Regions from separate parts of the Micromonospora sp. NPDC051543 genome, predicted to be linked through region 3. Evidence: riboswitches for the same ligand, from Rfam matches in the RefSeq annotation. Region 3 holds a riboswitch; each other region holds the start of a gene.
The links. A riboswitch is a leader RNA that binds a small molecule or an ion and turns the genes downstream of it on or off. The one in region 3 is predicted to bind cyclic di-AMP.
Positions count from the first base shown of each region.

Region 1 (10,484 bases), on a different contig from region 3:
CGGTGAGCTGGTCGCTGTCCTGCGAGTTCTTCTTCTACCTGTGTCTGCCGCTGGCGCTGCCCCTGTTGCGCCGGGCGCGACCCGCGGTGCTCTGGGCGCTCGTCGTCGCGCTGCCGCTGTTGATCCTCGCGCTCTGGCCGGCGCAGCAGCTGGTGCCGGAGGTGAGCCGCTGGTGGTTCACCCAGATCTTCCCGCCGGCGCGGTCCCTGGAGTTCTGGCTGGGCGCGGTGGCGGCCGAGCTGATGCTCCGGGGCCGGTGGCGCGGGCCGGGACTGACCGCCGCCACCGCGATCTTCGTGGGCACCTGGGTGGCCGCCGCGCAGTGGATCCGCGCCGAGTTGTGGACCACGCTGCTCGCCGTCGCGTACCTGTTGGTGATCACCGCCGCCGCCGACGCCGACGTGCGCGACCGGCGCTCGCCGTGGCGCTCACGCCCGCTGGTCTGGCTCGGTGAGGTCTCGTTCGCCTTCTACCTGGTGCACGTCCTGGTGATGACGAGCGTGCTCCGGCTCAGCGGCGACTGGGGGACCGGCTTCCGGGGTTGGCGGGGCCCGGCGGTGGTGCTCGGATTCCTGCTCGTGAACCTGGTCCTCGCCGGGCTGCTGCACCGCTTCGTGGAGATACCGATGATGCGCCGGCTCGCGCCACGCCGCCCGGGCCGCCCGCCGCTCGTTCCTCATCAGCGCACCCCGGAGACCGTAGGTGGTGACGCGGACGGGGTCGGCGCGGCGCGGGCCGACACGCCCGTCGCCGATGCGTCCGGGTGGTCCCGACGGTAGCGTGAGGACGTGCTCCCGGTCGCGCTCACCTGTCCCCTGTGGTGGGTGGCGCGGTGCTCATGCCGAGGTGTCGATCATGGAAACCGTCGTCTTCTACCAGTTCCTGACCGAGGTGCCCCAGGCCGCCGCCATCTGGTCGGCCCTGTTCCTACTGGCGCTGACGGTCCTCGCCGTCCTGGTGGCCCGTCCGGAGCGGGACTCGCCCGCGGCCGACCCCACGCCGCCGACACCCACCGCCCGCGAGGTGGCCGTCGCCGAGATGGCCGACCTGCGCCGGTACGCCGAGGAGGTGGCCGTGGCCGCCACCCGGGCGGCGCGGACCGCCCGACGGCGGCGTGCTGACTGGCTGGTCGCTCAGGACGAGGCGCAGCGGGCCTGGACGGCGTACGACGAGGCGGACACCGCCGCCCGTCGGGTCGCCGGTGCCGGGGCGTTGCCGACGCCGCGTACCCCGCACACCCCCGCCGAGTACGCGGCCCGGGAGCGCTATCTGCACCGTGCCGCCATGGCGGCGCACTGGCGGGGGGAGTTGACCATGGCTCAGCTCGGCGACGTGTTCGGGCATCGGCGCGGCTGGGACCCCCGCCGGCACCCGGTCGAGCAGGAGACGCTGCTCATCCGGGCGATCCGGGACGCGAGGCTGGCCGAGCACCGGACGGCCGCCGAGCGGGAGCGGTCGTCCTGGCGGGACGCCGAGGTGGCCGCCGAGTCGGCGCGCGTCCTCGCCCAGGAGGCGTACGTTGCGGCGGTACGGTGCCGGCCGAGCCCAGCGCTCTCCCGGCGCACCGCGACGCGGCCGTCGCGTACGGCCCTCGTGGCACGCTGGCGTCCGGCCCGGGCCGGTTGAGCCCGATCTGTTATGTGAGGCGGGTCACCGGCAGCGGAAATCGGGCGGTCGGCGTCATCGACGGCCATTGTGCCCGCGATTGTGGCGGCGTTGTCGGCCGCCTGTCCGGTTGTCGCCCACAGGTGCCGGCGGAACCCGTTGTCCCATCGAGTCACGTCAGCGGCAAAACGCGCAGAAATTGCTGGGCCAATCGATGTTTACGCAGGTGGGCGCGGCTTGGCAGAGTGCGCACCGGCCAGTACTGTCGTCCCGTCCGGTGCGGTTACCGATCGCAGGAGGCGACGCCGTGCCGACCCGCTCAATCGTGATCAACGAACCGGGGACCCACAGTAAGTCCGGGGTGAATCCGCGAGCCACGGCCCGCGGTAGGGCGATCTTCCCGCCCGAATCCGTCAGCTAACCCGGTAGGCGGTGACGGAAGGAGTTCCATCCTCGTGCAGCACCCCTCGATCCCCCTGTTGTTCCTCCGCCTCCACGGCGACGCGGTGTCCCCGCTCATCCGCCTCGTGACGGTGAGCTGACCCCCCCGGGTCACCGCACTTCCCGCCCGGCCGCGCCGGGCGTTCCCCTGAGCGGTTCATCATCCGCGGGCCACCGCCCGCGCGCTGACGCCTGCCCGGATGCCGGTCGGGCCCCGGTGTGCCGCTCTCCCTGTGAACCGTGGAGGACCTCGTGAAGCACACCCTGAAGCGCCAGCTCCGTCGCCTCGCGACCGAGCGCCCGTACCAGATCGTCGCCGCCTCCGCTGCGGCCCTCGCGATCGCCACCACCGCCGGCGCTCTGGTCGCCGGCGCCGACGACGCCCCGGCCGGCTCGCGCACCCCGACCACCATCGCCGAGATGCGCAGTGACACCGTCGCCTCCCGTGGCGAGCTCCGGTCCGCGGCTCCGTCGGCGAGCGTCGCACCGAGCACCGCCGCCCCGGCGACCAGCACCGCGTCCCCCGCCGCCAAGGCCACGAGCAACCCGGACGTCACCCGGAAGCCGACGCCTCCGAAGCCACCCGCGACGAAGGTGCTCGACTACGACTACGAGGCACAGAACACCTACTACAACTGCGGCCCGGCGGCCACCCGCAACGCGCTCAGCGCCAGCGGCATCGACCGCACCCAGGAGGAGCTCGGCGCCGAGTTGGGCACCACCGAGATGGGCACCAACTCGGCCGAGGACACCACCCGCGTGCTCAACGCCGAGGTGAAGGGCTCCCCGTACCGCACCCGCATGTTCGCGGGCACGCCCAGCCCGGCCCAGATGGACCGTCTTCAGGCCGACGTCGTCAAGGCCATCACCGATGGCCGCGGCGTGGTGGCCAACGTCGCCGGCGACGCCATCGACACCGAGGGCGGCTACCACTCCTACGGCGGTGGGCACTACATCGCCGTCGTCGGCTACAAGGACAACGGTCGTACCGTGCGGATCGCCGACTCGGCGAACGCCGCCGACCCGGCCTACTGGATCACCACGATCGACCTGGCGAACTGGATCGCCACCCGGGGTTACTCCGCCTGACCAACGCGCGACACCCCACGACGCCGCGGGCGCCGTCTCCCACGAGGGGCCGGCGCCCGCGGCGTTCCCGTGTCGGGGCGCGACGCGGGTGAACGCCTCTCGTACCGGGCCACGAACCGTGGGAGACTGCGGCCGTGGTGGATGAATCGGGTGGTCAGGCTGGCCGTGAGCCGATCCTGTTGCTGCTGCACGGCATGGGGGCGACGGGTGACGTGTGGCTGCCCTGGGCGCCACTTCTGGAGCAGCACTGGCCCGGCCGGTGGCTGGCGCCCGATCTCGCCGGTCACGGTTGGTCGGCGCCGCTGTCGTCGTACTCCTTCGAGGGTTTCGCCCAGCGGGTCGCGCAGGGCCTGGCCTCCGACGACCGCATCGTCGTGCTCGGGCACTCGCTCGGTGGCGTGGTCGGCCTGGCGCTGGCGGCCCGCGCCGCCGGCCTGCCGGTGGACGCGGTGGTGGGCTTGGGCATCAAGGCCGTCTGGACGCCGGCCGAGCTGGCCCGCGCCGTGGACCTCGCCGCCCGCCCGGTGGGCTGGTTCACCAGTCGCACCGAGGCCGCCCGCCGCTATCTGCGGGTCGCCGGCCTCACCGGTCTGGTCCTCCCGGACCACCCGATGGTCGACGCCGGGCTGCGTCAGGTCGACGGCCGGTGGCGGCTCGCGATGGACGACGCCGCGTTCGCCGTCGGCGCGCCCGACCTGGCCGCGCTGCTGGCGGCGACCGACGTGCCGGTGGTGCTGGCCCGCGGGGAGCACGACCCGATGGTCACGGACGCGCAGCTCAAGGAGTACGGCGTACCGGTCGTCACGCTGCCCGGTCTCGGGCACAACGCGCACCTGGAGGATCCGGCGGCCGTGCTGAGGTTGCTGGACCCGTACCGTTGATCGGTCAGGCAGGTGCGGGCGCGGGTAGTTCCCGGGCCGGGGTCAGCTCGCGGCGGGCGGCGGTCAGGAAACCCTCGGCGTACGACTCGGCCGGGAAGTCCCCCAGGTAGCGGCGGCGGGTGACCCAGCGGGCGTCGGCCAGCGGGTCGGTGTCCAGCAGGGCGGTGAGCACGGCGTCCACGTTGGACATGTCGCGCCGCAGCACGTAACCCGAGCCGGCCAGCGGGAAGCGCTCGGTGAACCGGTCGCCCTCGCCGCCCATGTCGGTGACGGCGTACGGCTTGCCGGAGTAGAGATAGTCGGAGATGACCCCGGAGACGTCGGAGACCAGCGCGTCCGAGCGGTTCACGGACTCGGTCAGGCTCAGCTCCCGGGCGGCCGCACCGAACACGTGCTGCCGGCCGGTGCGGGCGCGGTCGGCGACCAGCAGTTCGGTGAGCCGGCCCAACTGGCGTGCCGACGCGGGGTTCTGCGCCGTGTACGGATGCGCCCGCAAAATCACCGTCGCGCCGCGCCCCAGCAGCCGCCGCAGCAGCTCCTCGGCCACCGGCAGCGAGCAGTAGTCGGCGTCGGCGTGGTGCCCGGTCCAGGTCGGGGTGTAGAGCACCGTCGGGTGCGCGAGGCCCCGCGTCGGCTCCTCGCGTACCTCGATCGACTCGACCTGGGGACGGCCCACCACGACGAACTTCTCCGCCGGGATCTGCACCCCGGCGCGGGCGTACCGGTCGATCGCCGCCGGCCCGGCCACGAAGATCCGGTCGAAGATCCCTGAGACCGGGTTGGCGCTGGGCGCCTTGTCGCTGTCGCCGTGGTGCAGTTGGACGTGCGTGAGCTGGGTGAACCGGATGCAGTGGCTGTTCTTCGCCCCATGGTTGACGTAGAAGGCCACCCGCAGGCTCGGCACCAGCGCTTCGTCCATCGCGCGCAGCGTGGGGCAGTAGACCACCGGCGCGTCGGTGGCCGCGGCGATCGGCGCGACGAACTCCGGCTCACGGACCAGCACCAGGAAGGGCCGGCCGATCCGTTCGAGGTACGGCAGCCACATGGTGACCTGGTACTCGGAGCCGGGCGGTGCGGAGAAGTAGAGCAGGAACTCCGGCTCGTGCCGGCGTAGCGCGCGGGCGACCTGCCCACCGCCGGCGGCCGGGCGGAACCGTCGCCTCGCCAGGTCCAGCGCGACCGCCCCGGCACCGGCGGCCACCAGCAGGCTGGCGGCGAGCGCCACGACGGCCGGCAGGGTCGACGCGGCGGCGATCGCCACCACCGCGAGCAGCCCCAGCAGGGCGACGCCGAGTCGGTCGGCGATCAGCGGGGTCCAGGCGCGTACCGGCAGGTTGGCGGCCCGGATCTCCAGGTTGCCCGCGGTGCGCAACGGCCCCACCAGCAGCACCAGCCCCAGCAGGACCAGCGCCGTCGCGGCCAGCGCCGGGTCGAAGCCGTCGTCGAGCCGTCGGGAGTAGCCGACCAGGACCGCCGCGGCGATCAGGGCGGTCTCGGCCACCAGGTCGGCGCCCGGTCGGATCCGCTGCTCAGCGGCCGCCGCCACCAGCGCGGCGACGGCCAGCGCGAGGCCCCACCCGGTGCTGCCGGTGAGGGCCAGCACCACGAAGGCCAGCACGGCCAGCCCGGTGCTCAGGCACCGGGCGGCCACCTTGCGAACCAGGTCACCACGCATGTCGCTCCGATCGCCGCCCTCGGTGTCGCGGTGCCGTCGGCGTCAGTTCGTCGACGCCGCGGCCGGCGTCTCGGACCGGTCCGGGCTGGCCTGCGCCGGCACGGACGGGCCGTCGCCAGGCGCCCGGCGTACGTCGATGACCTGACCGGTCAGGTCGGAGATCAACACGTCGAGCGAGGACTGCGCGACGGCCTCCGCGGCCAGCAGCGTGTTCTCCGGCTCCTCGCCGAAGGCACGCGTACGCATGGGGGTGGCCGTCCGCTCCGGGTTGATGCAGTTGACCCGTACGCCGACGTCGGCCCACTCGTCGGCGAGCGCCTGGGTCAGGTTGACCAGGGCGGCCTTGGTGGACGAGTAGAGGGCGTAGCGGGCCCGACCCCGGGTGTACGAGCTGGAGGTGTAGAGCAGCAGCTGACCCTTGGTCTGCTGCAGGTACGGAAGGGCCTGCCGGGCGATGGTCACCGGGCCGACGAAGTTGACCTGCAACACCCGGTCCATCGTCTCCTCGTCCATCTCGGCCAGGGCGCCCCGCTCCAGGATCCCGGCGGTCACCACCACGTGGTCGATCCGGCCGGTGGCCTCGAAGGCGGTCGTCAGCGCGGCCTCGACGTCCTCGGCGCGCTCGACGTGGGTGCCCGTGGTGGAGCGGCTGAACGGGAAGACCTGCGCGCCGAAGCGCCGCGCCAGCTCGGTCAGCTCGTGGCCGATCCCGTAGCTGCCGCCGAACACCACGATCGTGCGGCCCGTCAGCTCCTCGGTGTAGCTGCGGTGGTCGGTCAGCCGGGGCGCCTGCGCCGCCGCGAGCTGGAAGAGCTTGTCCGCCAGGTGCACGTCGACCGGGTGGGTGACCTTGATGTTCTCGTCCGAGCCGTCGATCACCTTGATCGGCGTGCCCGGCAGGTACCGGAGCACCACGCCGCAGTCGTCGGTGGCGGCGAAGTCGGGGTCGTCCTCGGCGATCCGGTACGCCTCACGGATCGTGGGGGAGCGGAACGCCTGCGGGGTCTGTCCCCGGCGCAGCCGGGAGCGCACCGGAATGTCGGTGATGCAGTCGTTCTCGTCCACCTGGATGATCGTGTCGGCGGAGGGGATGGCGACGTCGACGGCGTCGTAGGTCCACAGCGCGTTGACGCACTCGCGGACGATCCGGCCGCTGAGCAGCGGGCGGACGGCGTCGTGGAAGAGGATGTTGCAGTCGGCCGGCCCGACGGCGTCGAGCGCGATCCGGGTGGTCGCGTTGCGGGTGTCGCCGCCCTCGATCACCTTGGTGACCTTGCGCAGGCCGGCCTTCTCGACGATCTGCCGGGCGTCGTCGACGTGACCGGTCGCCATCAGCACGATGATCTCGTCGATCTCCGGAGCGGCCTCGAAGACCGCGAGAGTGTGCTCGATGATCGGCTTACCGGCGATCTTGAGCAGCTGCTTGGGGATGCCGAGGCCCAGCCGGGTCCCGGTGCCGCCGGCCAGCACCACGGCCACTGTCCGCGAGGGCCGCCACGGTGCGGGGGTCTCCGTTGCGGCGTCCGGGCCAGTGGTCTGGTCCTGCGTCATTGCCGGATCCTCACTCTCAGGGTTGCGTTAACGGAAAGTTCCGCCCGAGCGGCGACGGAATGAACCTTAACGCGCGGACCGCGCCGCCCCAACGCGGGCGACGCGGTCCTGGTTGCCGTGTCGATGCCGGTGGTTGGCCGGCACTCTACTTGCTGTTCGCGAACGCCTCGTACGCGCGGATGACCTCGTCGGTCGGGCCGTCCATCCGGATGAGGCCCGATTCCAGCCAGATCGTCCGTTCGCAGGTGTCGCGTACGGAGGAGAGCTGGTGGCTGACCAGGAACACCGTGCCGGCGCCCTCGCGCAGCTCGCGGACGCGCTGCTCGCTGCGCTTGCGGAAACCCTTGTCGCCGGTGGCGAGCGCCTCGTCGATGAGCAGCACGTCGTGCTTCTTGGCGGCGGCGATGGAGAACCGCAGCCGGGCCGCCATGCCCGACGAGTACGTGCGCATCGGCAGGCTGGCGAAGTCACCCCGCTCGTTGATCCCGGAGAAGTCGATGATCCCCGCGGCCTGCTTGGCGACCTCGTCGGGGTGCATGCCCATCGCCAGGCACCCCAGCACGACGTTTCGCTCGCCGGACAGGTCGTTGAGCAGCGCCGCGTTCACCCCGAGCAGCGACGGCTGCCCCTGGGTGTGGATCGCGCCCCGGTTGACCGGTAGCAGGCCGGCGATGGCCCGCAGGATGGTGGACTTGCCCGAGCCGTTGCTGCCGATCAGCCCGATCGCCTCGCCCCGGTACGCGGTGAACGACACGCCCTTGACGGCGTGCACCTCCCGCACGTTCGGCGCGTTGGTGCGCTTGACCAGCCGGCGCAGCGCCGCCACCGGAGTGGTGCCACCGGTGGCGCCCTGGTGGACCCGGTAGATGATGTGCGCGTCGTCGACCACCACGGTGGGGATCCGCTCGGGCGTCAACGTCGGCAGGGAGACGGTCGCCTCGTCGGCGGCCGGCAGGGAATCAACCACGGCCGTACTCCTGTTCGCCGCGCCAGAAGTAGATGTAGCCGCCGACACCGGCCACGACCGCCCAACCGGCGGCGACCAGCCAGAGCTGGGTCAGCGACTCGTTGAGCAGGGGCGCCCGCTCGAGCAGCGCGTACCGGGCCAGCTCGATGTAGACCAGCAGCGGGTTGAACTGGACCAGCGTCGTCGCCCAGCCGGGCAGCCGCTCGAAGAGGCTGACGCTGTAGAGGACGCCGGAGCCGTACATCCAGGTGCGCATGACGAACGGCATGACCTGCTTGAGGTCGCTGGCCTTGGAGCCCAGCCGGGCGACCAGCAGCACCACGCCCGCGTTGAAGACCGCCTGCAACAGCAGGGCCGGCACCAGCAGCAGCCAGTCCCAGGTGATCGACTCGCCGGTGACCAGCACGATGCCGACCAGCACCACCATCGACGCCAGGAGCTGCTGGAACTGGGTCACGGTGGTGGACAGCGGCAGGCTGGCCCGGGGGAAGTGCAGCGCCCGGATCAGCCCGAGGTTGCTGCTGATCGACTGGGTGCCGGCCAGGACCGCGCTCTGGGTGAAGTTGAAGATGAACAACCCGGTGGTCAGGTACGCGATGAAGTTCGGGATGCTGTTCTGTGACAGCACCACCCCGAAGATCAGGTAGTAGACCGCGGCGTTGGTCAGCGGGGTGAGCACCTGCCAGAGCTGGCCCAGCTTGGCGTTGCTGTAGGACGCGACCAGCTTGGCGTTGGCGTACGCGGCGATGAAGTGCCGGTAGGCCCAGAGTCGGCGGCTGTACTCGACGAGGGTGGGTCGCTCACCGGCGACCCGTAGCCCGTGCCGAGCGGCCAGCTGCGCCTGGGTCAGGCCCGTGTCAGGGTCGACCAGCGCGGTGGTGGCCATGGAAATGGCGCTCCGATCTTTCGTGCAGACGGGTTGCTCGCGACGATGGAATCCTAGTGGGAACTGTGCGCGGGACGCCGCCTCGTCGCTGCGTGGACAGTAGTCCGAAACACGTCGGGACGCAACCGTACCGTCGTTGCGCTACTCTAGCGGGCGTGACCTGCGAGAAGAGTCCTCGGTGACGACCGAGAAGAGGCGCGTACCGGCCGGCGCGGCGGTGCTGCGCGACGAGATCACCACGGCCATCCGGCGCGCGCTCATGCAGGAGCTGGCCGCGGTCGGCTACGGCCGGCTCTCCATCGAGGCGGTGGCCCGACGGGCCGGCGTCAGCAAGACGGCGGTCTACCGCCGGTGGAGTTCGAAACTCGACCTGGTGGTGGAGATCGTCGCGGCCGCCGCACACGGCAAGCTGCCGGTGCTGGACACCGGCACCCTGCGCGGCGACCTCGTGCTGCTGTTCCAGGCCGTGGCACACGCGCTGCGTCACCCCCTGGCGTCGCAGATCATCCCCGACCTGCTGGCCGAGGCGGCCCGGAACCCGGCCATCGACGAGGCCCTGCGCCAGGTGCTGCGCGCCCGCCAGCAGGAGATCGGCGGCCGCCTGGTCATCCGCGCCGTGCAGCGCGGCGAGCTGCCCGCGGACACCGATCCCGACGCCGCCGTCGACCTGATCGTCGGCCCGCTCTACTGGCGGCTCGCCATCGCCCGGCTGCCGCTCACCGACAGCTACCTGGACAACCTGGTCGAATCCGTGGCCGTCGGACTCGGCGCGACCGGCGTCGTACCCCGGCCGAGGGCGACGCCGGTATCCGGCTGACCGGGCCCGCGACACCACCCACGACGGGGACCTGGCGGGCCGCCCGCCTCCGCTAGGCTGCCCCCTTGACGCCCGGCCGTCACCGAGCCGACATCCACCTTTCGCCCCCAGATCCGCCTGACGAGAAGGACGCCCGTGGCCAACGTCGACATCATCGCCGTCGCGCCCACTGACCCCGACCCGACGCCGCGCTCCGAGCCGGTGTCCCGGTCGGGTCAGGGCCCCGACCGAAGCCCCGCCACCCGGGTACGCGCGCTGGTGGCCACCGCCCCGACGCTGCTCACCGACGGGGCCGTGGTCGCGTTCGCACTCTTCACCGTCCTCTACCACGCGGCCTTCCTGGCGGATCTGCGTCCGTCGGTGACCTTCCGGATCTGGTTGGTCGCCTGCGTCCTGCTGGCCGTGGTGGCGATGCTGCGGGCCCGACGCCGCTCCGCCGCCCTCCGCGAGGAGAGCGGATCGGTCGAGCCGATCGAGCTGACCGGGACGCGGCCTGCGGTCGACCGGCGGCTGCTGATCGGCGTGCTCGTCGCCGCAGCGCTAGCCTCGGTCAGCGCCGGAGTGATCGGCAC
Region 1 is NZ_JBITDT010000008.1:126,020-136,503, reverse strand. Features, by position in the region: gene ACIA3K_RS16575 (acyltransferase family protein) at 1-779, shown strand, start outside; gene ACIA3K_RS16570 (hypothetical protein) at 856-1,626, shown strand; cyclic di-AMP (ydaO/yuaA leader) riboswitch at 1,912-2,052, shown strand; gene ACIA3K_RS16565 (C39 family peptidase) at 2,287-3,135, shown strand; gene ACIA3K_RS16560 (alpha/beta fold hydrolase) at 3,270-4,016, shown strand; gene ACIA3K_RS16555 (CDP-glycerol glycerophosphotransferase family protein) at 4,021-5,691, opposite strand; gene ACIA3K_RS16550 (D-ribitol-5-phosphate cytidylyltransferase) at 5,734-7,242, opposite strand; gene ACIA3K_RS16545 (ABC transporter ATP-binding protein) at 7,388-8,197, opposite strand; gene ACIA3K_RS16540 (ABC transporter permease) at 8,202-9,095, opposite strand; gene ACIA3K_RS16535 (TetR/AcrR family transcriptional regulator) at 9,313-9,912, shown strand; gene ACIA3K_RS16530 (DUF6077 domain-containing protein) at 10,048-10,484, shown strand, end outside.
Region 1: another riboswitch for cyclic di-AMP. It lies ahead of ACIA3K_RS16565 (C39 family peptidase); the one in region 3 lies ahead of ACIA3K_RS23275 (NlpC/P60 family protein).

Region 2 (10,484 bases), on a different contig from region 3:
CGAGCGGTCGGGTGGTCCTGGTCGGGCACTCGATGGGCGGAATGACGATCATGGAGTACGCACACCGCCACCGGGAGCACTTCGCCGCGCGTACGGCCGGCCTGGTCTTCGTCTCGACCACCGCCGAGGGGCACACGCACACCGTGTACGGGCTCTCGCCACGCATCGCCCGGCTGATCCGGCTCGCCGAGACGACCGGCGCTGGCGTGCTGGCCCGCTGCGGCTCGTGGCGGGCGCCCCGGGCGCTGCTCAACGCGCTGCAGCCGAGCATCCGGTGGATGCTCTTCGGCGACCGCTGCGATCCGTCCGACATCCGGTTGGTCACGTCGGCGGTGGCCCGCGCCTCGCTGCGCTCGATCGGCGGTTTCCGCGCCTCGATCGGCGCTCAGCACCGGCTGGACACCCTCGCCGCCCTGGCGCACCTGCCGGCCGCCGCCCTGGTCGGTGACCGGGACCGGCTGACCCCGCCGCCGTGTGCCGAGTCGATCGCCGCCGTCCTGCCGGCCACCGAGCTGACCGTCTGCCCGGGCGCCGGCCACATGCTGATGATGGAGCGTCCGATTGAGGTGAACGCCGCCCTGACCGGCGTCCTGGGCCGGGTGCTCGCCGCACCGCCGCCCGGGCCCGGCCCGAGCGCCGCGCGGCCACGGCACGGCCAGGTCGTGGGCGCCGTCGCGGCGGGTCGCTGAGCCCGTTCGCGCACCTCGGGCGCGGCGGGTCGGGTCGGGGGCCGTACCCTTCTGCGGTTGGCCCGCGCGGTTCGCGCCGCTTGCCGGCGACATCGAAGGAGCGTGCGTTGACCGACCAGACCGCCCTGGAGCAGGAAATCGCCGTCGAGCAACGGCACCTCGACCGGGTGTACGCCCGACTGGCCGAGCTGCGGCAGTCGGCGGTGCGCGCCGAGCGGGACGGCTACCGGATGGCGCGGGTGGGCACGTTCGGCGCGCTCGTCGAACGTGACGCGATGGTCTTCCACGCGGCACAGCGGCGGCACACCCTCGACGCCGAACACGAGGGGCTGGTCTTCGGCCGCCTGGACCTGCGCGACCGGCAGGTGCTGCACGTCGGGCGGCTCGGCATCCGTGACGAGGACGCCAGCACCCTCGTCGTCGACTGGCGGGCGCCGGCCGCGTCGGCGTTCTACCAGGCCACCCCCGCGCAGCCGCTGGGCGTGGTGCGTCGCCGCACCATCCAGTCGCAGCGGGAGCGGGTCACCCGCATCGAGGACGACCTGCTCGATCCGGAGGCCGCCCCGGAGGGGATGACGGTCGTCGGTGACGGCGCGCTGCTGGCCACCCTCTCCCGGGCCACCGGTCGGGGCATGCGCGACATCGTGGCGACGATCCAGCGGGAGCAGGACGAGGCGATCCGGTCCCCCGGCTCCGGGGTGACGATCGTCGCGGGCGGCCCGGGCACCGGCAAGACGGCGGTCGCCCTGCACCGGGCGGCCTTCCTGCTCTACTCCGACCGCAGCCGGTACGCCGGTGGCGGCATCCTGGTGGTCGGACCGTCGACCGTCTTCGTCGAGTACATCGCCTCGGTGCTGCCGTCGCTCGGTGAGGACACCGCGACCCTGCACTCGCTGGGCACCCTGTTCCCCGGGATGACGGCCACCCGAACCGATCCGCCCGAGGTGGCGGCGGTGAAGGGCTCGCTGCGCATGCGCCGGGTGCTGGAACGGGCGGCCCGCGACGCCGCGCCGGGGGCTCCTGGCGAGCTGCGGCTGCTCTACCGGGGCGGGCTGCTGCGGTTGGACCGTCGCGAGCTGGACGCGATCCGGGACCGCGCGCTGCACCGGGGCGCCCGGCGTAACGAGGTTCGCCGCGCCGGGTTCGACGGTGTCTTCGCCGCGCTGTGGGCGCAGGCCCGGCGCGTGAACATCGGCCGGCTGCCCGAGCAGCGGGCCTTCGAGGACGAGATCGCGGAGCGGCCGGAGTTCCGGGAGTTCCTCAAGGCCTGGTGGCCACGCCTGCACCCCCGGCACGTGCTCGGCTGGCTGGCTCGACCGGATCGGCTGCGCCGGTACGCCGGCGGGATCCTCTCCGGCGCGGAGATCCGGCTGCTCGGCACGGCGTACCGGAGTCTGGATTCCGAGGGCCTGACCATCGCGGACGTGGCGTTGCTCGACGAGCTGGACGCGCTGCTCGGCAAGCCGGTGAAACCGGCGCGGGCCCGGCGCGACCCGTTCCAGCTCGCGGGCGGCGTTCGTGAGCTGAGCACCGCGGCCGACCGGCAGCGGGCCGCCCGCGCGGCGGCCCGGGAGCGGCCGGAGGACTACCGGGAGTACGCGCACGTGGTCGTCGACGAGGCGCAGGACGTCTCGCCGATGCAGTGGCGGATGATCGGTCGGCGTGGGCGGTTGGCCTCGTGGACGGTGGTGGGCGACCCGGCGCAGACCGCCTGGACCGGTGACCCCGAGGAGCTGACCCGCTCCCGCGACCAGGCGCTGGGCCGGCGCAAACGGCACGAGTTCACGCTCACCACCAACTACCGCAACTCGGCGGAGATCTTCGCGGTGGCGGCAGCGGAGATCCGCCGGCTCTATCCGGACCTGCCCCTGCCGAGGGCCGTCCGCTCCACCGGCGTCGACCCGGTCGAGCTGGTGGTGCCGCTCGCCGGGCTCCAGGCCGCGGCCGTGCAGGCGGCCGCCGGCCTGCTGGGCGAGGTCGACGGCACGGTCGGGGTGATCACGCCGGTCACCCGCCGCGACGAGGTCGCCGGTTGGCTCGACGCGCTCGGCGCGACGCGCTTGCAGGTGGTGACCAGCCTGGAGGCCAAGGGCATGGAGTACGACGGAGTCGTGCTGGTAGCCCCCAGCGAGATCCGGGCCGATCCGGGCTCCGGCGTACGCACGCTCTACGTGGCGCTCTCGCGCGCCACCCAGCGGCTCACCACCGTCGACCCGACCGGCTGACCGTCGCGTTGGCGCGCCCGTGGGCCGACCCTCGCCCTACACTTGCACACATAGCGATGTGAGCATACATTTGACCGGGTCCCGGGCGGCGTCGGAGGGTGGTTTCGTGGGAGCAGGACATGACCACCACCACGGGTCGGTCGCCAACGCCGCCCACCAGCATCGGGGACGGCTCTGGGCGGCCTTCGGACTGCTCGCTGCCCTGATGGTGGTCGAGGCCGTGACCGCCTTCCACACCGGCTCACTGGCCCTGCTGTCCGACGCCGGGCACATGTTCACCGACGTGCTCGGCATCGGGATGGCGCTCGCCGCGATCACCGCCACGCGGCGGGCCACCGGCGACCCGCAGCGCACCTTCGGGCTCTACCGACTCGAAGTGCTCGCCGCGCTGGCCAACGCCGTCCTGCTCTCCGGCGTGGCGATCTACGTGGTGATCGAGGCGATCGGCCGGTTCGGTAATCCGCACCAGGTGCTCAGCGGTCCGATGCTCACGGTGGCCGTCCTCGGACTGCTCGCGAACGTGGTCGCCTTCGGGCTGCTGCGCGCCGGCGCCCGGGAGAGCATCAACCTCCAGGGCGCCTACCTGGAGGTGCTGGGCGACCTGCTCGGCTCGCTCGGCGTGATCGGCGCTGCGCTGCTGATCGCCGTCACCGACTGGTGGTGGGCCGATCCGCTGGTCGCGGTCGCGATCGGCGTGTTCATCCTGCCGCGCACCTGGCGGCTGGGGCGGGCCGCCGTACGCATCCTCGTGCAGGCCGCCCCGGAACACCTCCAGGTCACCGCCGTGCACGACCGACTGGCCGCGGTGCCCGGCGTGGTCGAGGTGCACGACCTGCACGTCTGGACGCTCACCTCGGGCATGGAGGTGGCCTCCGCACACCTGACCATGGCGCCCGGCGCGGAGGTCGGCGCGGTGCTCACCGCGGCGCGTACCGCCCTGCGGGACGACTTCCGCATCGAGCACGCCACGCTGCAGACCGAACCCGGCGCCGCCCCGGGCGCCTGCGGTTCCGTCGAGTGGTGACCATCATCCTTCGTGGCCGCGCAGGCACCTTCCGTCACAACGGCTGCACAGACCCCACCAGCACCGGTAGGCTCTGTCCCGGCCACCACCCGGCGGCGCCTCCCGGCGCCGGTGGCGGCCGTCGCCTAATCGCCCGACAGGGCGAACCGGGGAACCATGTTCCTGGGGTGCATCCGCGTCAGCGGTAGGGATCTTCCGTCCCGAACCCGTCAGCTAACCCGGTCGGCGGCTGACGGAAGGACATGCGTAGTGGCACCAGCACGACCACCCGCCGCCCGGCTTACGGCACTGATCGTCATGATGGTCACCCTCAGCGTCGCGCTTCCGGTCGGCGCCGCCACCGCCGCTCCCCCCGGCGGCCTGCGGGCCGCCGCCGCCCCCGACGGCGACGAGGAGGGTGGTACGCCGGCGCTACGGGCCCAGCTCGAGGCGGCCAGCAAGGGCTACCTGGACGCGAAGCGCGCGCTGGACACCTCCGTCCAGCGGCAACAGCAGCTCGCGGTCAAGCTCAAGACCACCGAGGCCGAGATGACCGTACGCAACGGCAAGGTCGGCGAGATCGCCGGCGTCGCGTACCGCACCGGCCGACTCAGCACCGTCTCGGCCCTGCTCAACAGCAACACCCCCGAGGGGTTCATGGACCGGGCGGCCGCCCTCGACGTGGTGGCCGCCAACGAGGACCGGGTGCTGCGCGACCTGCAGTCCACCCGCGATGAGGCGAACCGCACCCGCGTCGCCCTCGACGGCGAGATCCGGGAGCAACGTAAGCAGGTCGAGGTGATGGCCAAGCGCAAGGAGCAGGCCGAGCGGGCCCTGACCGTCGCCAACGACAAGGCACGCGCCACCGCCGCCGACACCGACACCGGCTCCAACCGTGGCACCTCCACCGCCAACGCTCAACCCGCCCCCCGCAACTCCGACGGCTCCTGGCCGTCCGAGTCGTGCAGCATCAACGACCCCACGCCGGCCAGCGGCTGCATCACCCCCCGCACCCTGCACGCGCTCAACCAGGCCAAGGCCGCCGGCTTCACCCGGTACGTCTCCTGTCACCGCAACGGCGGCTCGGGTGAGCACCCCAAGGGCCGGGCCTGCGACTTCGCCGCGCAGAAGGGTGGCTTCGGCGGGATCGCCAGCGGCGGCGACAAGACGTACGGCAACAACCTGGCCGCCTACTTCATCCGCAACGCCGACCGGCTCGCGGTGCTCTACGTGATCTGGTTCAAGCAGATCTGGCTGCCCAGCAGCGGCTGGAAGTCGTACAGCGGGGGGAACGGCGACCCCTCCAGCGACCACACCAACCACGTGCACCTGTCGGTGTACTGAGCACCGACGCCGTCCGGGGTACGTCAGCGGGCGTACCCCGGACGTCGTCGCTGGTCGGACGACCATGCGGGGTCCAGCCCGGAGCATTCGGGTATGCCGCGAATCGCGCCCCGCACCCGCAAGGCCCTGCTCACCCTGCACCTGGTCACGTCTCTCGGCTGGCTCGGGGCGGACCTGGTGCTGCTCACCCTCGGCATCGCGGCACAGCGCGGGGCCGACCCGGCGGTGGTCTACCCGGTCGCCGGGCTCGTGGGCACCGTGCTCTTCGCGCCGCTGAGCGTGCTCGTGTGGCTCGTCGGTGTCGCCAGCGCGCTGCTCACCCCCTGGGGCCTGCTGCGCTACCGCTGGGTGGTGATCAAGCTCGTGATCACCACGGTGATGGTCGGGCTGGTGCTGTTCCTGCTCACCCCGAACCTGCGGCACGCCGGCGCGCTGGGTGCCGCGCTACCCGCGCGGGACCGCGCCGACCTGGTGATCGCGCCCGCGGTGTCGACCAGTCTCATGATCATCGCAACGGTGCTGTCGACGTACAAACCCTGGGGACGCCGGTCCCCGCAGCCCCGCCGCCAGCGCGACGGGTAGCGGGACAAGGGCCTGGTCGCAGCTGTCCGCCCGGGGCGGAAGGGTGCGCGGACACCCTTTGCTCTGCTTCCACGGAGGCGACACCGACGGCCCTCACGTGTTGCCTCGGTGGAAGCAGAGCAAAGGACCAACCGCACGTGCCGGCCACCCGCCCGGAGGCGTCGGCGTCGCGCCGGTCAGCCACCCGGAACGGCTCGCTGGGCTCAGGGCGTGGCGCTGTCGAGGGCCGCGCCGAGGCGCGCGGCCAGGGCGAGGTGGGCGGCGCGGGCCTGACCGAAGGCGTACCGGAACAGGGGTGTCGGCGCGCGCAGCGTGATGTCGACGTCGATGCGGACCAGACCGTCCGGCTCGGCGCGCAGCCGGGTGTGGTTGCGAACCGTGGTGGCGGGCCACTGGCGGGCCACGGTGACGATCTCGTCGGGCTCGCTGACCAGCACGTCCGCGTGGTACGTGGTGCGGAAGCGCAGCGGCCCGGCGACCAGCCTGTCGTTGATCGTGTAGCTGGCGCGGGCACCCGGGCGGGGCGGCACCTCGCGGACCCGCACGATCAGGGGATGCAGTTCACCCTGACGGCTCAGGTCGCTCAACAGCGCCGACGCCTCGGCGAGTGAGCAGCGGGCCTGGACGGTGTAGCTGAAGGTATCGCTGCTGAGCACACCGTCTCCCGACGTCGCTGGTCGCACGATCGTCCCGTACGCCGCTCGGGCTGGCAACGGCCGGACGGACACCGTGCGTTGTCCCGGCATTCGCGCAGCGTTCCCAATGACGGGGTCTGGGCGAGCAGGCCTGACGGTGGCAGCCGCGCCTCAGGCGCCGGGAAGCACCTCGGGGGTGGCGGCGCCGGCGAAGTAGGGCTCGGGCGCGCCGAAGAGACCGAGCAGGCCGGTCACCCAGAGCTGACGGTGCACGAACCGGCTCGGCTCGGTGACGACCAGCTTGACGCCACTGACCTCGGCGGTCTGGAAGCCGGCGACCATGGCGCTGATGCCCACGGAGTCGATGAAGGTGACCAGCCTCATGTTCAGCTCGATGCGGAGCGGGCGGCTCTTGGCCAGCACCTCCGCAATCGCCTCACGCACCTCGTACGCTGTGTCGACGTCGATCTCACCCCGGGGGGCGATCTCGACGACACCACCGGACAGGACCGACTTCACGATCGACAGGCTCACGCGAGCACCTCCACCCGCCCGTCCCCCGGGCGCCTCATCAGTACGCGGGCCGCGACCGAGAGTATTCCTCCAACGGCCTCGGTCGCCACCCCTCGGGATGAGCAATTCACGGATCCGAGAGGACAAAGTCGCCCATATCCCCACTTTTCGTTATCTGATCATTCAATACTTTTCGTTATCTGATCAGTCGACGATCGGTCGGAACCGACGCGTCGCCGGACCAGGGTAGCGGTCGCGGTCCGGCAGGCCCGACATCCGTACCGTCCCGCACGCCCGCCCCGCGTGGGACCGGCGTGTCGCGGTCGGACCCGCCAATGTGGTTGCCGACGCTTCCTAGCATCGGCCCGGGACACCCACCGTGACGGAGAGGACCTTCGATGATCAAGCGACTGGCCGGGTTGGCCGGCGTCGGTCTGCTGCTCGCCCTCGTACTGGCCTGCGGTTTCGGCGGCGGAGACGACGACGATGACGATGACGACGACTTCGCCCGCGGTGTGGCCGCGGTGGCGGTGCGCTGACCTCCCGCGGATGCGCCACGCGGCGCCGGGTTTGCGCGCGACCGGCCCGGGGCACTGCGCAGTCAGCGAACCGTGTCGCGCTGGACGGACGCCGAGGTCCGAAGTGGCCGGCGGCTTCGGCACCTGAGGAGGTAACCACGATGTTCGGAACCAACCTGCTGGACCGGCGCAGCAAGCCGGAGCGGATCGCGGACCAGGCGTGGGAGCAACTGCTCTCCGCCGTCAGCTCCGCGGGCGACAGTGTCCGGGACACCGCGCGGTCGGCCCGTCGCAGCAGCGGCGACCTCGCCGACGGCGCCGGTGACCTGGTGGGCTCGGCGGCGGAGGAGGCACGGCGTCGCGCCTCGCGCGCCTTCGACGCGCTCGCCGGACGCCAGCCGGCGCTGCCGTGGACGCTGCTGATCGGCGCCGCGCTGGTCGGCGCGGCGGTCGGCTGGGCCGTGGGCTCCGCCGCCCGCGCCGCCGGCAGTCGAGACGACCGCGCCGTCGACGACGTCGAGTTCGTCGACGTCGACCGCCCCAACTCCCCCGTCGGCCTGGACGACTAGCAAGTCGGTACGTGAGCGGGCCCCGTCGACATCGCGTCGGCGGGGCCCGCTCACGTACCGGTGGCGGCGCTGGCGGAAATGTGCCCGGTCCGCCGGGGTGCCGGACCCCTCAGGCAGCCCCGGCGGACCGGTGTTCTCGGGTGGCCCGGACGACGCCGGGCCACCGGGTCAGCGACTCGTGCAGCTCACCGAGGTGGGCGGCGAGTTGGTGCCGGTCCAGGAGCCGAGGAAGCCGATCGTGGTGCTGGCCCCGGGGGCGAGCGCGCCGTTCCAGCCGCTGTCCACGACCGAGACGACCGCCCCGGTCTGGGTGTGGGTGCCGCCCCAGAGCTGGCTGACGCGCTGACCGTTGGGGAAGGTCCAGCCGAGCGTCCAGCCCGCGATAGGCCTGGTGCCGGGGTTGCTGACCACGACCTCGGCCTGGAATCCGCCCGTCCACGAGCCGGTCACCCGGTAGGTCGCCGCGCACCCACCAACCGGAGGCGGCGTCGTCGGAGGCGGCGTCGTGGGAGGCGGCGTGGTCGGAGGCGGCGTGGTCGGAGGCGGCGTAGTCGGAGGCGGCGTCGTGGGAGGCGGCGTGGTCGGAGGCGGCGTCGTGGGAGGCGGCGTCGTGGGAGGCGGCGTCGTGGGAGGCGGCGTGCCGCCGGTGCGGTCGGCCACCAGGATGCCGCGACCATTGGTGCCCAGGTAGACCCGCCCGTAGACCCGGGGATCTCCGGTCAGCGCCTCGGTCGGGTTGCCGTACTGGTGGCGGTCGTCGTTGATGCGTACCCACGTCGTGCCGCCGTCGTCGGAGCGGTGTACGCCGGGCTGACCGTCCACGGTGCCGTAGAGGAAGACGGCGGGGTTGGTCCGCCCCGGCGCGGCCTTGCCGAAGCCGACGTTGCCGGAGGCGCTGACGCCGCCCAGCTTGGTGAAGCTGGCCCCGGAGTCGGTGGACCGCCAGAGCCCGCCCGGACCGGCCAGCCACAGCTCGCCCGACCTGCCGGGCAACGCCTTGAAGCGCACGTCGGCGGTGGGCAGGCCGGTCGCCGCCGTGGCGGTGAAGCTCGCGCCGCCGTTGATGCTCAGGTAGAGCCGGCCGCCGCTGAAGCCGTAGAACCGGTTGGGATCGACCCGGTCGGATTCGATCGTCGCGTTCGCCGGGATGCCCGTGGACGGCGCCCACGAGTTGCCGAAGCCGACCGAGTAGACGACGCGTTGGCCCGCGTCGCCGGGCGCCCAGACGAACCGGCTGCCGTCGGCCGCCGCGGCGACCGTACCGCCGGCGTTGACGCCCGACGGCTCGGTGCCCTGGAACCAGGTGGCCCCGCCGTCGGTGGAGAAGGCGACGTGGCTGTCGTTGGGCCGATCGGAGTCGGTGAAGTTGCCGGCACGCGCCAGCACGGCGGGCTTGCTCTCGGCGTAGTCCAGGCTCGTGGTGCTGGTGAAGACCGGCTGGGTGAAGAGCATCGACGGAATGGTGTCCAGGTCGGTGTGCCGGAAGCCGCCGACGTCGCCGAGCGCGCTGATCAGGGGCGCGCCGCTGGGTGGGCTGACCAGGTCGAGGACGGCCGTCTCCTCCAGGCCCCGGACCATCGGCCGGATCGTGAACTGAGCGCCGGTGTCCCACTTGGTGAGGTCGGTGGTGCCGTAGATGGTGGCCCCGGTGCCGTACATCATGCGGTTGGAGTCGTGCGGGTCGATCTCCACCGACTCGTTCATCCAGCCGAGCTTGGGGCTCTCCTCGGGAGGCGCCGGGTTGGTGCCGAAGGTCAGCCAGGGCACCGAGCTGATGTCCATGGTGTAGCGCTTGGACCGCTGCGGGTAGCTGGTGAAGTCCCAGATGCGGGTCCAGCTCGCCCCACCGTCGGTGCTGCGGAAGAAGATCGCGTCCGGCCACCAGGAGACCTGGGTGGCCACCATCAGCGTGTTCGGGCGCTGCCGGTCGATGGTCAGCCCGCTGTAGCCGAAGTAGTCGTCGCCGCTGGTGGAGGGGATCGGGCTGATCCGCGTCCAGGCCCCGGTGGACCGGGTGAACTTCCAGACGTCGCCCTTGCCGCCGTCGTACGGGCCGCCGGTGTCGCTGGTGGCGATGTAGAGGTGACCGCCGACCGGATCGACGACGCCCTTGTGCGCCAGGTAGCCGGTGGGTTGCCCGGGAATCCGTGCCCAGGTGACGCCGCCGTCGGTGCTGCGGTAGACCGGGTTGTCCTTGTCGGCCACACCCACGTAGATCGTCTGTGTGGTGGTGCCGGCGGCGCCGGTGCTCTTGTCGAAGCTGACCCAGGTCAGGCCCTGGTTCTGCCCGTTGTAGCCGTTCGGGTCGCTGGGGTCGGCCCGGTAGTTGCCGACGTTCGGGAAGGCGGTGACCTTGGCCCAGGTCGCCCCGTAGTCGGTGCTGCGCCACAGCCCGTTGCCGCCCTC
Region 2 is NZ_JBITDT010000002.1:60,590-71,073, reverse strand. Features, by position in the region: gene ACIA3K_RS03315 (alpha/beta fold hydrolase) at 1-689, shown strand, start outside; gene ACIA3K_RS03310 (HelD family protein) at 797-2,914, shown strand; gene ACIA3K_RS03305 (cation diffusion facilitator family transporter) at 3,021-3,938, shown strand; cyclic di-AMP (ydaO/yuaA leader) riboswitch at 4,051-4,182, shown strand; gene ACIA3K_RS03300 (coiled-coil domain-containing protein) at 4,188-5,261, shown strand; gene ACIA3K_RS03295 (hypothetical protein) at 5,355-5,843, shown strand; gene ACIA3K_RS03290 (SRPBCC family protein) at 6,047-6,499, opposite strand; gene ACIA3K_RS03285 (STAS domain-containing protein) at 6,650-7,012, opposite strand; gene ACIA3K_RS03280 (hypothetical protein) at 7,390-7,530, shown strand; gene ACIA3K_RS03275 (hypothetical protein) at 7,671-8,078, shown strand; gene ACIA3K_RS03270 (cellulose binding domain-containing protein) at 8,247-10,484, opposite strand, start outside.
Region 2: another riboswitch for cyclic di-AMP. It lies ahead of ACIA3K_RS03300 (coiled-coil domain-containing protein); the one in region 3 lies ahead of ACIA3K_RS23275 (NlpC/P60 family protein).

Region 3 (9,574 bases):
CGTACCGTCTGCGAGTTCCCCTTGGGCGCGCATGAAGCCGCCGAGAAGTAGCGGGGACGGGCCTCTGCCCCCACCCGATGACCTGACGTCGCTGGTCCTGCGTGTTGACTTCACCGCGGACGAGGCGTGGGAAGCGTTGAAGGATGCCCTCACCGCTGGCGACACTCGCCCGCACGCAACCTTCGTCAGCGCCCGCCGACCCTTGCATAACCCACCTGCTGTTTTGGAGGCGGTGAGGCGGTGACCCCAGCGCGGGACTCAGCAGCCGCTGCCATCCCGGACGGACCGCTCCTCCAGGCCGCACGCCGACCGACTGACGTTCAGCCGGCCGCGATGGTGCTCTCGTTTCCGCGCCGGTGGCCACCACCGGCACGCTCGACCTCGCGGAGCATCAGGGCAAGGCTCTGCGACCGGCGTTCGGCTGGGAGGGCTTCCCACGCCTGGCGGGCGTAGACGACCCCGCCGACCCGGTCGCCAGCTTTTGCCATCGTCAAGCCCCGGTGCAGCTCGATGTGCGTCGCGAATCGGGGTAAACCCGCCGGCCGCGTCCGGTCGGCCTCCTGCTGTGCCTCGCTGCCCGGTCCGAGCATGCCGAGGCGGGCGTACAACATGCTGCGGAAGGTCGCCATGCGCCACGGCGGCACGGCGGTATCCGAGACTTCACCGTCGGGCGACGCAACGTGATCGAAAACCCGTCGAGCCTCGGTGTCGTGCAAGATCGCCCCATCCTCGTCGCCACGCCCGGCTGCGACGTGCGCCTGCGCCATGAGGGCCTGAACGCGCCCGAGTGACGGCCGGTCGGACAGCGCGATGGCCTGTTCGGCATAGCGCCGGGCGGTGGCCAGCGATGCCCCTTCGTAGCCAAGGGCTATAGCAGCCCTTCCGCGTACCCACACGCGCACACCGAGGTCGTCGGAGCGGTCAGCGGCCGTTGCCGCGAGGTCGTACCAGCGGATTGCCTCGGCGGGATTGGACGTGGTCTTGCCATAGGTCACGAGCGCTCGCGCTGCGTGCGTCCACATGCGCGGTGTGTCGAGGTGCTGCTGAAGAATCACGAGGTCGCTCGCGAGCCGCGCCTGAAGTGCCGCCGCGCCTACGGCCATGTAGTCCCGCCCGTATTGGTCGACTCGCTCGCGCCAGTCCTCCTCGGCCCCTCGCCCATCAAGGGCTGCGCTGAAGCCGGCCCGGATCAGCTCACCGGCTACTACGGGGCCGACGGCACCCGCCGCGAGCCCGAGCACCTGTCGACGGTTCACGTCACCCTCCCCGAGTGCCCGCGCGTAGGCGAGAACGATGTCAGGCGTAGCGGTCCGTCGTCCTGCCTCGACGTTGCTCAAATGCGAAGCCGAGTAGCACGACCGCGCCGCCACCGAGGCGAGCGAAACGCCGGCCTCGGTGCGAGCTTGACGCAACTGCCCGCCTAGATCTTCCACGGGTCCCCCTGCTGAAAGCCGCTGAAAGCATCGACCTACTTCCCAGCGTAGTCCTGTCATCGCAGGCTGGAATCAGACGGCACGGCCGGCAGGGACCCGAACCCGGCGGACGTGTTCGTACCGGGGCCGCCCTGTCCGGCGAGCACTTACGGGGCGGCCCCCTTCCCAAGACGACAGCGCGAAGGAGGCACCGTGCGTTTCTCGTTGTGGCGCAGAAACCCTGTCCCGAAGGTGCCTGCACCTCGTTCTGCCCCGCGACTTCCGGCCTGGGTCACGGCGCATACCGAGGCGTTCCGGATTGACGAGGTCGGCCGGGTGGGTCGCCTGACCCGGGCTCAGGAGTTCCGGGCAAACGGGGGTCGGGAATGATCTCCGGGCAGGTTTCCGTCCCCGAGCGAGGGCCGGTCGCGGACCGTCCGCGCCGGCACGGCCAAGCCCTGCCGCACACGCCGCTACGACCGCACTGGGCGTGCCGCGCCGACGGTCAGCCGTGGCCGTGTGCGACGGCACGACTCATGCTCAAAGCCGAGTACGAGAGCAAGATGCCGAGCCTGTCGATCTACCTGGCTGGGCTGCTGTACGAGGCGATGCGCGACCTCTACCACCTCAACCCGCACGACGGGCCGAGCCCGCGAGCCCTGTTCGACCGGTTCGTGGCATGGGGACCGTTCCGCAAGCCGATCGTCGAGCCCGCGACGTCGAACAGCGGCGCCTAGATTCCCGCTGGCCGCCGTCCTGGCCAACCGGCAGCCACCCGGGCGCACCGAGCACAACCGGCGCGGGGAACGCATCTCCGCACAGCGAGAGCTTGACGGCCCTCACCCCGACCTGTCTCCCGGAAGTCCAGATCTGGACCTGCTCCGGGTGACCCTGAAAGCGCTCCAGGGCACCCCGGCCCCGCCCGGGACCTGGTTCACCCCGGCCGGACGACTCGGATTCGCGTTGCCCGAGATGGAAGGCCGGATGCTCGTTCACTCCGACATCAACCCGACCAACCTCATCCTCACTCCGGCAGGGATACGCGTCGTCGACTGGGCATGGACGACCGAGGCCGCTGCGTGGGTTGAGCTGGCTCTGCTCGTGCAGTGGCTGATCGGCAGTGGTCACAGCCCCGCCCAGGCCGAGAAGTGGTTGGCGCAGTTCCCCGCCTGGACCTCGGTCGGGCGCGACACCCTCGACGACTTCGCTGCGCTGAACGCCGCGAAGTGGGAGGTCAAGGCCGGACAGAGCACAGACGGATGGGTGCACGATCTCGCGGCGTGGACCGGCGAGTGGGCGAAGCACCGCAGCTCATAACGGACGCAGAAGGCCCTTGATCCACGAAGGCCCTGGCGGGACGATTGTCCCGACCAGGGCCTTCGATCGTGGAGCGGGTGACGGGAATCGAACCCGCACTGTCAGCTTGGGAAGCTGATGTTCTGCCATTGAACTACACCCGCAGGCGGCACCACTGTACCCGAGTCGTCGCAGCCATGCACCCAGCCACCCCCACGCGCCGACCGCCCCCGTTCACCCCCGAAGAAGTTTCCAGACGGCAACATATGGTCGTTCTCAAATGCGTCGATGAGTTGTAACGTCTGCCACACGTTCCCAGCCACGGCGTGACATACCCCCTGCCGCGCCGCCAGAAAGAGGTGGGCCCATGGGACTCCGTCCCAACCTGCTGACCCGGCGTGTCGCCGGCGTCGCGTCGACGACCCTCGCGCTGCTGCTCAGCACCGCTGCGGTGGGCGTCGTTCCGGCCGCTTCGGCCTTCTCCGCGGCACCGGGTGGCACCTGCGCGGAGCCGGCCGACAGTCACGCCAACGCCCGGGCGAAGCCCGGTGCCCCCGCCCTCCACGAGCCCAACGAGCTGACCGCCAAGCAGGTCCGTGAGCGGGACGCCGACCTCGCGGCGGCGTTGCGTGAGCGCGCCAACTACCGGGCCGGCGCGGGTGCCACGACGCTGGCCGCCACCGTCACCATTCCGGTGGTGGTGCACGTGATCCAGGAGAACAGCACCCGGGCCGGCGGCAACATCCCCGACTCGATGATCACCTCGCAGATCAGCGTGCTGAACCAGGCCTACGCGGGCGGGACCGGCGGCGCGGCCACCGCGTTCGCCTTCCGACTCGACTCGATCAACCGGGTGACGAACCCGTCCTGGTACCCGATCGTCTACGGCTCGTCGGCGGAGCGGTCGATGAAGTCCGCACTGCGGGTCGGCGGCAAGAACACGCTCAACATCTACCTCGGCGAACTGAGCGACGACCTGCTGGGCTGGGCGACCTTCCCGCAGCGGAAGCTCAGCAGCACCGACGGCGTCGTCGTTCTCGGCGAGTCGCTGCCGGGCGGCACCGCCACCAACTACAACCAGGGCGACACCGGCACCCACGAGGTCGGCCACTGGCTGAACCTCTACCACACCTTCCAGGGTGGCTGCGGCGGCTCGGGTGACGGCGTCAGCGACACCCCGGCCGAGGCGTCGCCCGCGTACGAGTGCCCGACCGGCCGGAACACCTGCTCGGCGGCCGGCCTGGACCCGATCACCAACTTCATGGACTACACCTACGACTCGTGCATGTACCAGTTCACCACCGGGCAGGCGAGCCGCATGCTGACCGCGTGGAACGCGTACCGCGCGGCCTAGCTCTCCCCGCGTACACCAGGTGCCGGCTCCGTCGTCGACGGAGCCGGCACCGGCGTATCTGCCCCCAGGGCCGTGGTCAGGCGGCCGTGCACTGGACGTCGCGGCTGCGACGGGTCGGGCGCGTCTGCGGTACGGGGGATGGCGCGGCCGCCGCGGGCGGGGTCTGCGGATCGAGCCAGACCTGAACGGCCGGGCGCCCCACGGCGATGCCCAGGCCGTGCTGGTCGCGACGGGTCAGCATCGCCACGTCGACGGTGAACTCGAACAGCCGCCAGTCGGCCCTCGGCTCGGCCCGGGCGCTCTGTGCCAGCCGGGCGACCCGGACCGGATCGGTGACCGGCCAGGCGTGGCCCGCCACGTACGCCTCGTCGTCGCTCTCCTCCGGAGGGAACGAGTGCAGCGCGTATCGGCCGTCCCGTTCGAGGTCCCGGCGCTTCGGCGAGTCGATGATGAAGCAGAAGAGACCCTCGTCGGTGATGACCGGGGAGACCGGATGCACCCGGGGCCCACCGTCGGCACGGACCGTGGCCAGATAGCCGAAGCCCGGCCCGTACTGCTGCAGGAGAACGCGGATGCCGTCGGCGAGGTGGGGCTCGTCGGCGGCGAAATCGGACCAGGAAGCCATGCGAGCATTCTATCGAACAAATGTACGAGGAGCGACCTCGACACGCTGGTCACCGCCCACCTCGCTATGGTGGTCCGATGCTGCTCTCCGACCGTGACCTGGTCTCCGAGATCAAGGCCGGCACGCTGGGCCTGGAGCCGTTCGAGCCCACCCTGGTCCAACCCTCCAGCATCGACGTACGACTCGACCGGCTGTTCCGGGTCTTCAACAACCATCTCTACACCCACATCGATCCGGCCATGCAGCAGGACGACCTGACCTCGGTGGTCGAGGTGCCCGACGGCGAGCCGTTCGTGCTGCACCCGGGAGAGTTCGTGCTCGCCTCGACGCTGGAGGTGATCTCGCTCGGCGACCAGCTCGCCGGCCGACTGGAGGGGAAGAGCTCACTGGGTCGCCTCGGCCTGCTCACCCACTCCACCGCCGGGTTCATCGATCCGGGCTTCTCCGGGCACGTCACGCTGGAGCTGTCCAACGTGGCGAACCTGCCGATCACCCTCTGGCCGGGCATGAAGATCGGTCAGCTCTGCATCTTTCGGCTCTCGTCGCCGGCCGAGCACCCGTACGGCTCGGTGGTCTACGGGTCGCGTTACCAGGGTCAGCGGGGGCCGACGCCGAGTCGTTCCTGGCAGAACTGGCGCGCCTGGCCGACCCGTTAGGAGACGACGCAGGCCCGCCGCGAGCGGATCGCGACGGGCCTGACTGCGTCCCGCTCCGGTCAGCCGGGGCGGCCGTAGCTGTGGATGGGCCCGTCGTCGACCCTCTTCATCTTGACGGGCACACCGGCCTGGGAGGCGTGCACCACCCAGCCGTTGCCGACGTACATGCCGACGTGGTGGATGTCGCTGTAGTAGAAGACCAGGTCACCGGGGCGCAGGTCGCCCTTGCTGACGTTCTTGGTCACCCGGCTCTGCGCAGCGGCGTTGTGCGGCAGCGACACACCGGCCTTCGCCCAGGCGGCCAGCATCAGCCCGGAGCAGTCGTACGACTCCGGACCCTCGGCGCCCCACACGTACGGCTTGCCGATCTGGGCGCAGGCGAACTTGACCGCGATGCCGGCGCCGCCACCCGGGTAGCTGGCCGGGCAGGGCGCGGGACGCAGCGGACCGCCGCCGCCGCTGCCGTACACCTTGAGGCGCAGCTTCTGCAGCCGGTCGATCTCCTCGTTGATCTGCTTCTTCTTCGCCGCCAACTGGGCCTCGGTACGGGTCAGCTGGACGACCATCTCGTCCAGCGGCGCCTTCTGCCGGGCCAGCTCGTTGCGCAGGTCGGCGACCTGGCGGACGTCCTCCTGCTGGTTGTGGGCGAAGCGGTCGAGCATTTCGAGCTGACCGACCATCTCGCTGGGCGACCGGCTGCCGAGCATCGTGTTGACGGTCGACAGGTTCTCACCCATGTACGCGCGGACGGCCAGCGCGCTGACCTTGTCCATCGCGGCGTCGACCTGGCGCTCCAGCGGCCCGATGCGGGCGGCGAGCGCGTCGGCCTGCTTGCGCTTGAGGGCCAGGTCGGCCTGGGTGGCGTTGTGCCGCTCGATGATCGGTTCGAGCTTGTTCCAGTCCTCGTCGATCTGGCGTTCGATCTCGGCGACGGACGGATCGGCGTGGGCCACCGTGGCGCTGCCCGTCAGGACGACGGCGACGCCGACCAGGGCGGCGAGAGCGGTGGTGAAGCGGGACCAGCGTGTACGCGGCACGGTCGATGTCGGGTCGGCCGGAGCCGACCGTCCGGACGACGGCCGCGGGGCTTCAAGGGCCACCGGGTTCCGTACTCCTTCTTCCTGACCGCCTACCGGGTTAGCTGACGGGTTCGGGCGGGAAGTGGGCGCCCTACCGCAGGAACTGCGGATTCACCCCGAGGAACCTGGGTCCCCGGCTCGCTCGTGAGCGACTCGGCGGTGTCGGTCCGTTACCGCCCGGGGTGGGCAGACCTGCTACCGGGCCGACGAATGACCAGAGTAGAGACGGCCGTTACCGATCCGCAACCCGTGCGGCCGTGACACTCCGTACTGATTGCAGCGGGCCATCGAGCGGATGTGAAGATTTCCTTCTGTACGTTTCGAAACATGGAAAGGTATTGACGCGGACTCCCGGGCAGGACGAGGGTGACCGCACCGACACCAGTTCACATGTAGGGGGTTCGATGAAACGTCCGACCCTGCTCGCCGTCGCGCTCGTCACCGCCACGGCGGCCGTACCGCTGCCCGCCGGCCCGGCCACCGCGGCCCCCACCGCCGACCGCCAGCAGCAGTACGCCGCCGCCTCGACCGAGTACGGCGTACCCATCGACGTACTGCTCGGCGTCTCCTACCTGGAGTCCCGCTGGGACAGCAACGCCGGCACGCCGAGCACCAGCGGCGGCTACGGCCCGATGCACCTGACCGATGCCCGGCAGGTGGCCGCCCTACCCGGGCGCGGTCACCACGACGCCCCGGGAGAGGATCCGCGCGGCGACGAGTCCCGTCGTGCTCTCGCACCGACGCCCGCCACCGGGGACGCGCCGCCCAGCGCCGCGCTGCAGACCGTGGACGCCGCCGCCGCGCTCACCGGTGCCACCGCCGAGGCGCTGCGCACCGACCCGACGACGAACCTCCGGGGTGGGGCGGCGCTGTTGGCCGCGTACCAACGGGAGGTCGGCGCCCCGGTCGGAGCCGGCACCGACCCGGCCACCTGGTACGGCGCGGTGGCCCGCTATGCCGGCGCGGACAGCGCCGATGCGGCCGCGGCCTTCGCCGACGAGGTCTTCACCACGATCGGCGCCGGCGAGACGCGGGTGACCGACGACGGTCAGCGGGTCACGCTGCCGGCCCGGGCGGTACGACCCGAGCGGGCCTGGCTGGACCGACTGGGACTGCGGCGGCTCGCCCGCCCGGACGGGTTGGAGTGCCCGAGCACCGTGTCCTGCGAGTGGATCCCGGCACCCTACGCGGCGTTCGGCGACGGCGACTACGGCAACCACGACCTGTCCGACCGGCCCGCCCGGCAGAAGATCGAGTACATCGTCATCCACGACACCGAGGCGAGTTGGGCGACCACCCTGCAACTCGTCCAGGACCCGACCTACGTGAGCTGGCACTACTCGCTGCGGTCGGTGGACGGACAGATCGCCCAGCACGTCAAGACCAAGGACGTCGCCTGGCACGCCGGCAACTGGTACGTCAACGCCAAGGCGATCGGGCTGGAACACGAGGGCTTCGCCGCGCAGGGCACCTGGTACACGGAGGCGATGTACCGGACCTCGGCGAAGCTCGTGCGGCACCTCGCGCTGCGGCTGGGCATCCCGCTGGACCGCCAGCACATCATCGGCCACGACAACGTGCCCGGCACGACCGCGTCGACAGTCCGCGGGATGCACTGGGACCCGGGACCCTACTGGGACTGGACGCACTACTTCGACCTGCTGCACGCCCCCCGGCTGGACACCGGCACCCCGGCCACCGGGCTGGTCCGGATCGACCCCGACTACGCGACCAACCAGCCGGCGTTCACCGGATGCGTCACCCCGGGGACGCCGTGCGCGCCACGCGGATCCTCGTCGGTGGTGCTACGCACCGCACCGGCTCCGGACGCGCCGCTGGTCAACGACATCGCGCTGCGCCCCGACGGCACCCCGAACACGATGGACGTGTCGGACCACGGGGCCCGCGCGTCCGCCGGCCAGACGTACGCGCTGGCCGGTCGACAGGGCGACTGGACGGCCATCTGGTACCTCGGGCAGCGGGCGTGGTTCCACAACCCGGCGTCCGCGCCGACGGCCACCTGGACCGTCGGCATGGTGGTCACCCCGAAACCCGGCCGGGCCACGATCCCCGTCTACGGGCGGGCGTACCCGGAGCAGGCGGCCTACCCGGCCGGCGTGCCCTACCAGGCCATCTCACCGTTGCAGTACACCCTCGCCGCCGGCCAGCGGTACGCCGTCGGCGCGGTGCTGCCCGGCGAGTACTACCGGGCCAGCACGTTCGACGGCTCCTCGCCCGGCGACTGGACGGTGATCCGGGGCAAGAACCGGTACGCGCAGATCCAGTTCGGCCACCGCGTCATGTACGTCGACCTCGCCGACGTGCAGCTCCTGCCGTCACCGGTGGGCGCACCCCGCTGAGGAACCACGACGGCCCCCGGTCGAGGTGACCGGGGGCCGTCGTCGTGCGTGGTGCGGATCAGCCAGGTCGGCGGAACCCGGCGACCGGCATGGTGTTGATGCTGGACACCTGCACCGGTTTACCGGCGCGTGGCGCGTGCACCATCTGGTTGTTACCCAGATAGAGCCCCACATGGCTCAGCCCGGAGTAGAAGAAGACCAGGTCACCGGCACGGGCGTCGGCGCGCGAGACGGCCTTGCCCTCGTTCCACTGATCACCCGTGTGGTGGGTGAGGTAGATCCCGGCCGACTTGTAGGCGTACTGGGTCAGGCCCGAGCAGTCGAACGCGTTCGGGCCGGTGGCGCCCCAGACGTACGGATCGCCGACCTGCTGGCACGCGGTCCGGATCGCCTTCTGCGCCGCCGCGGAGACCACACCGTTGATGGTCGGGCAACCGGCGGTCTTGACCGTGGTCTTGGGCATCGACGCTTCGAGCTTCTTGATCTCGGCGTCGATCTGCTTCTTCTTGGACGCCAGCTCGTTCTGCTGCTTGGTCTGGGTGGCGATCAGGGCGTCCAGCTTCTGCTTCTCGCCGTCGTACTTGGCCCGGACGGCGAGCACACCCTCGACCTGCTTGCGCTCCTGAGAGGCGAGCCGGTCGAGGAGGGTGAGCTGCTCGGTGAGCGTGTCCGGCTTGGCGCTGACGAGCAGCGCGCCGATCTCCTGCGAGGGGCCCGACATGTAGTAACGGGAAGCGAGGTCGCCGACCCGGTTGAGTGCCAGCTCGCTCTGCAGGGCCAGCGGCTCGATCT
Region 3 is NZ_JBITDT010000012.1:271,067-280,640, reverse strand. Features, by position in the region: gene ACIA3K_RS23315 (2'-5' RNA ligase family protein) at 1-51, shown strand, start outside; gene ACIA3K_RS23310 (helix-turn-helix domain-containing protein) at 321-1,433, opposite strand; gene ACIA3K_RS23305 (hypothetical protein) at 1,799-2,149, shown strand; gene ACIA3K_RS23300 (hypothetical protein) at 2,298-2,729, shown strand; tRNA gene ACIA3K_RS23295 (tRNA-Gly) at 2,799-2,872, opposite strand; gene ACIA3K_RS23290 (zinc metalloprotease) at 3,076-4,062, shown strand; gene ACIA3K_RS23285 (pyridoxamine 5'-phosphate oxidase family protein) at 4,139-4,687, opposite strand; gene dcd (dCTP deaminase) at 4,765-5,343, shown strand; gene ACIA3K_RS23275 (NlpC/P60 family protein) at 5,403-6,380, opposite strand; cyclic di-AMP (ydaO/yuaA leader) riboswitch at 6,456-6,591, opposite strand; gene ACIA3K_RS23270 (N-acetylmuramoyl-L-alanine amidase) at 6,827-8,782, shown strand; gene ACIA3K_RS23265 (NlpC/P60 family protein) at 8,841-9,574, opposite strand, start outside.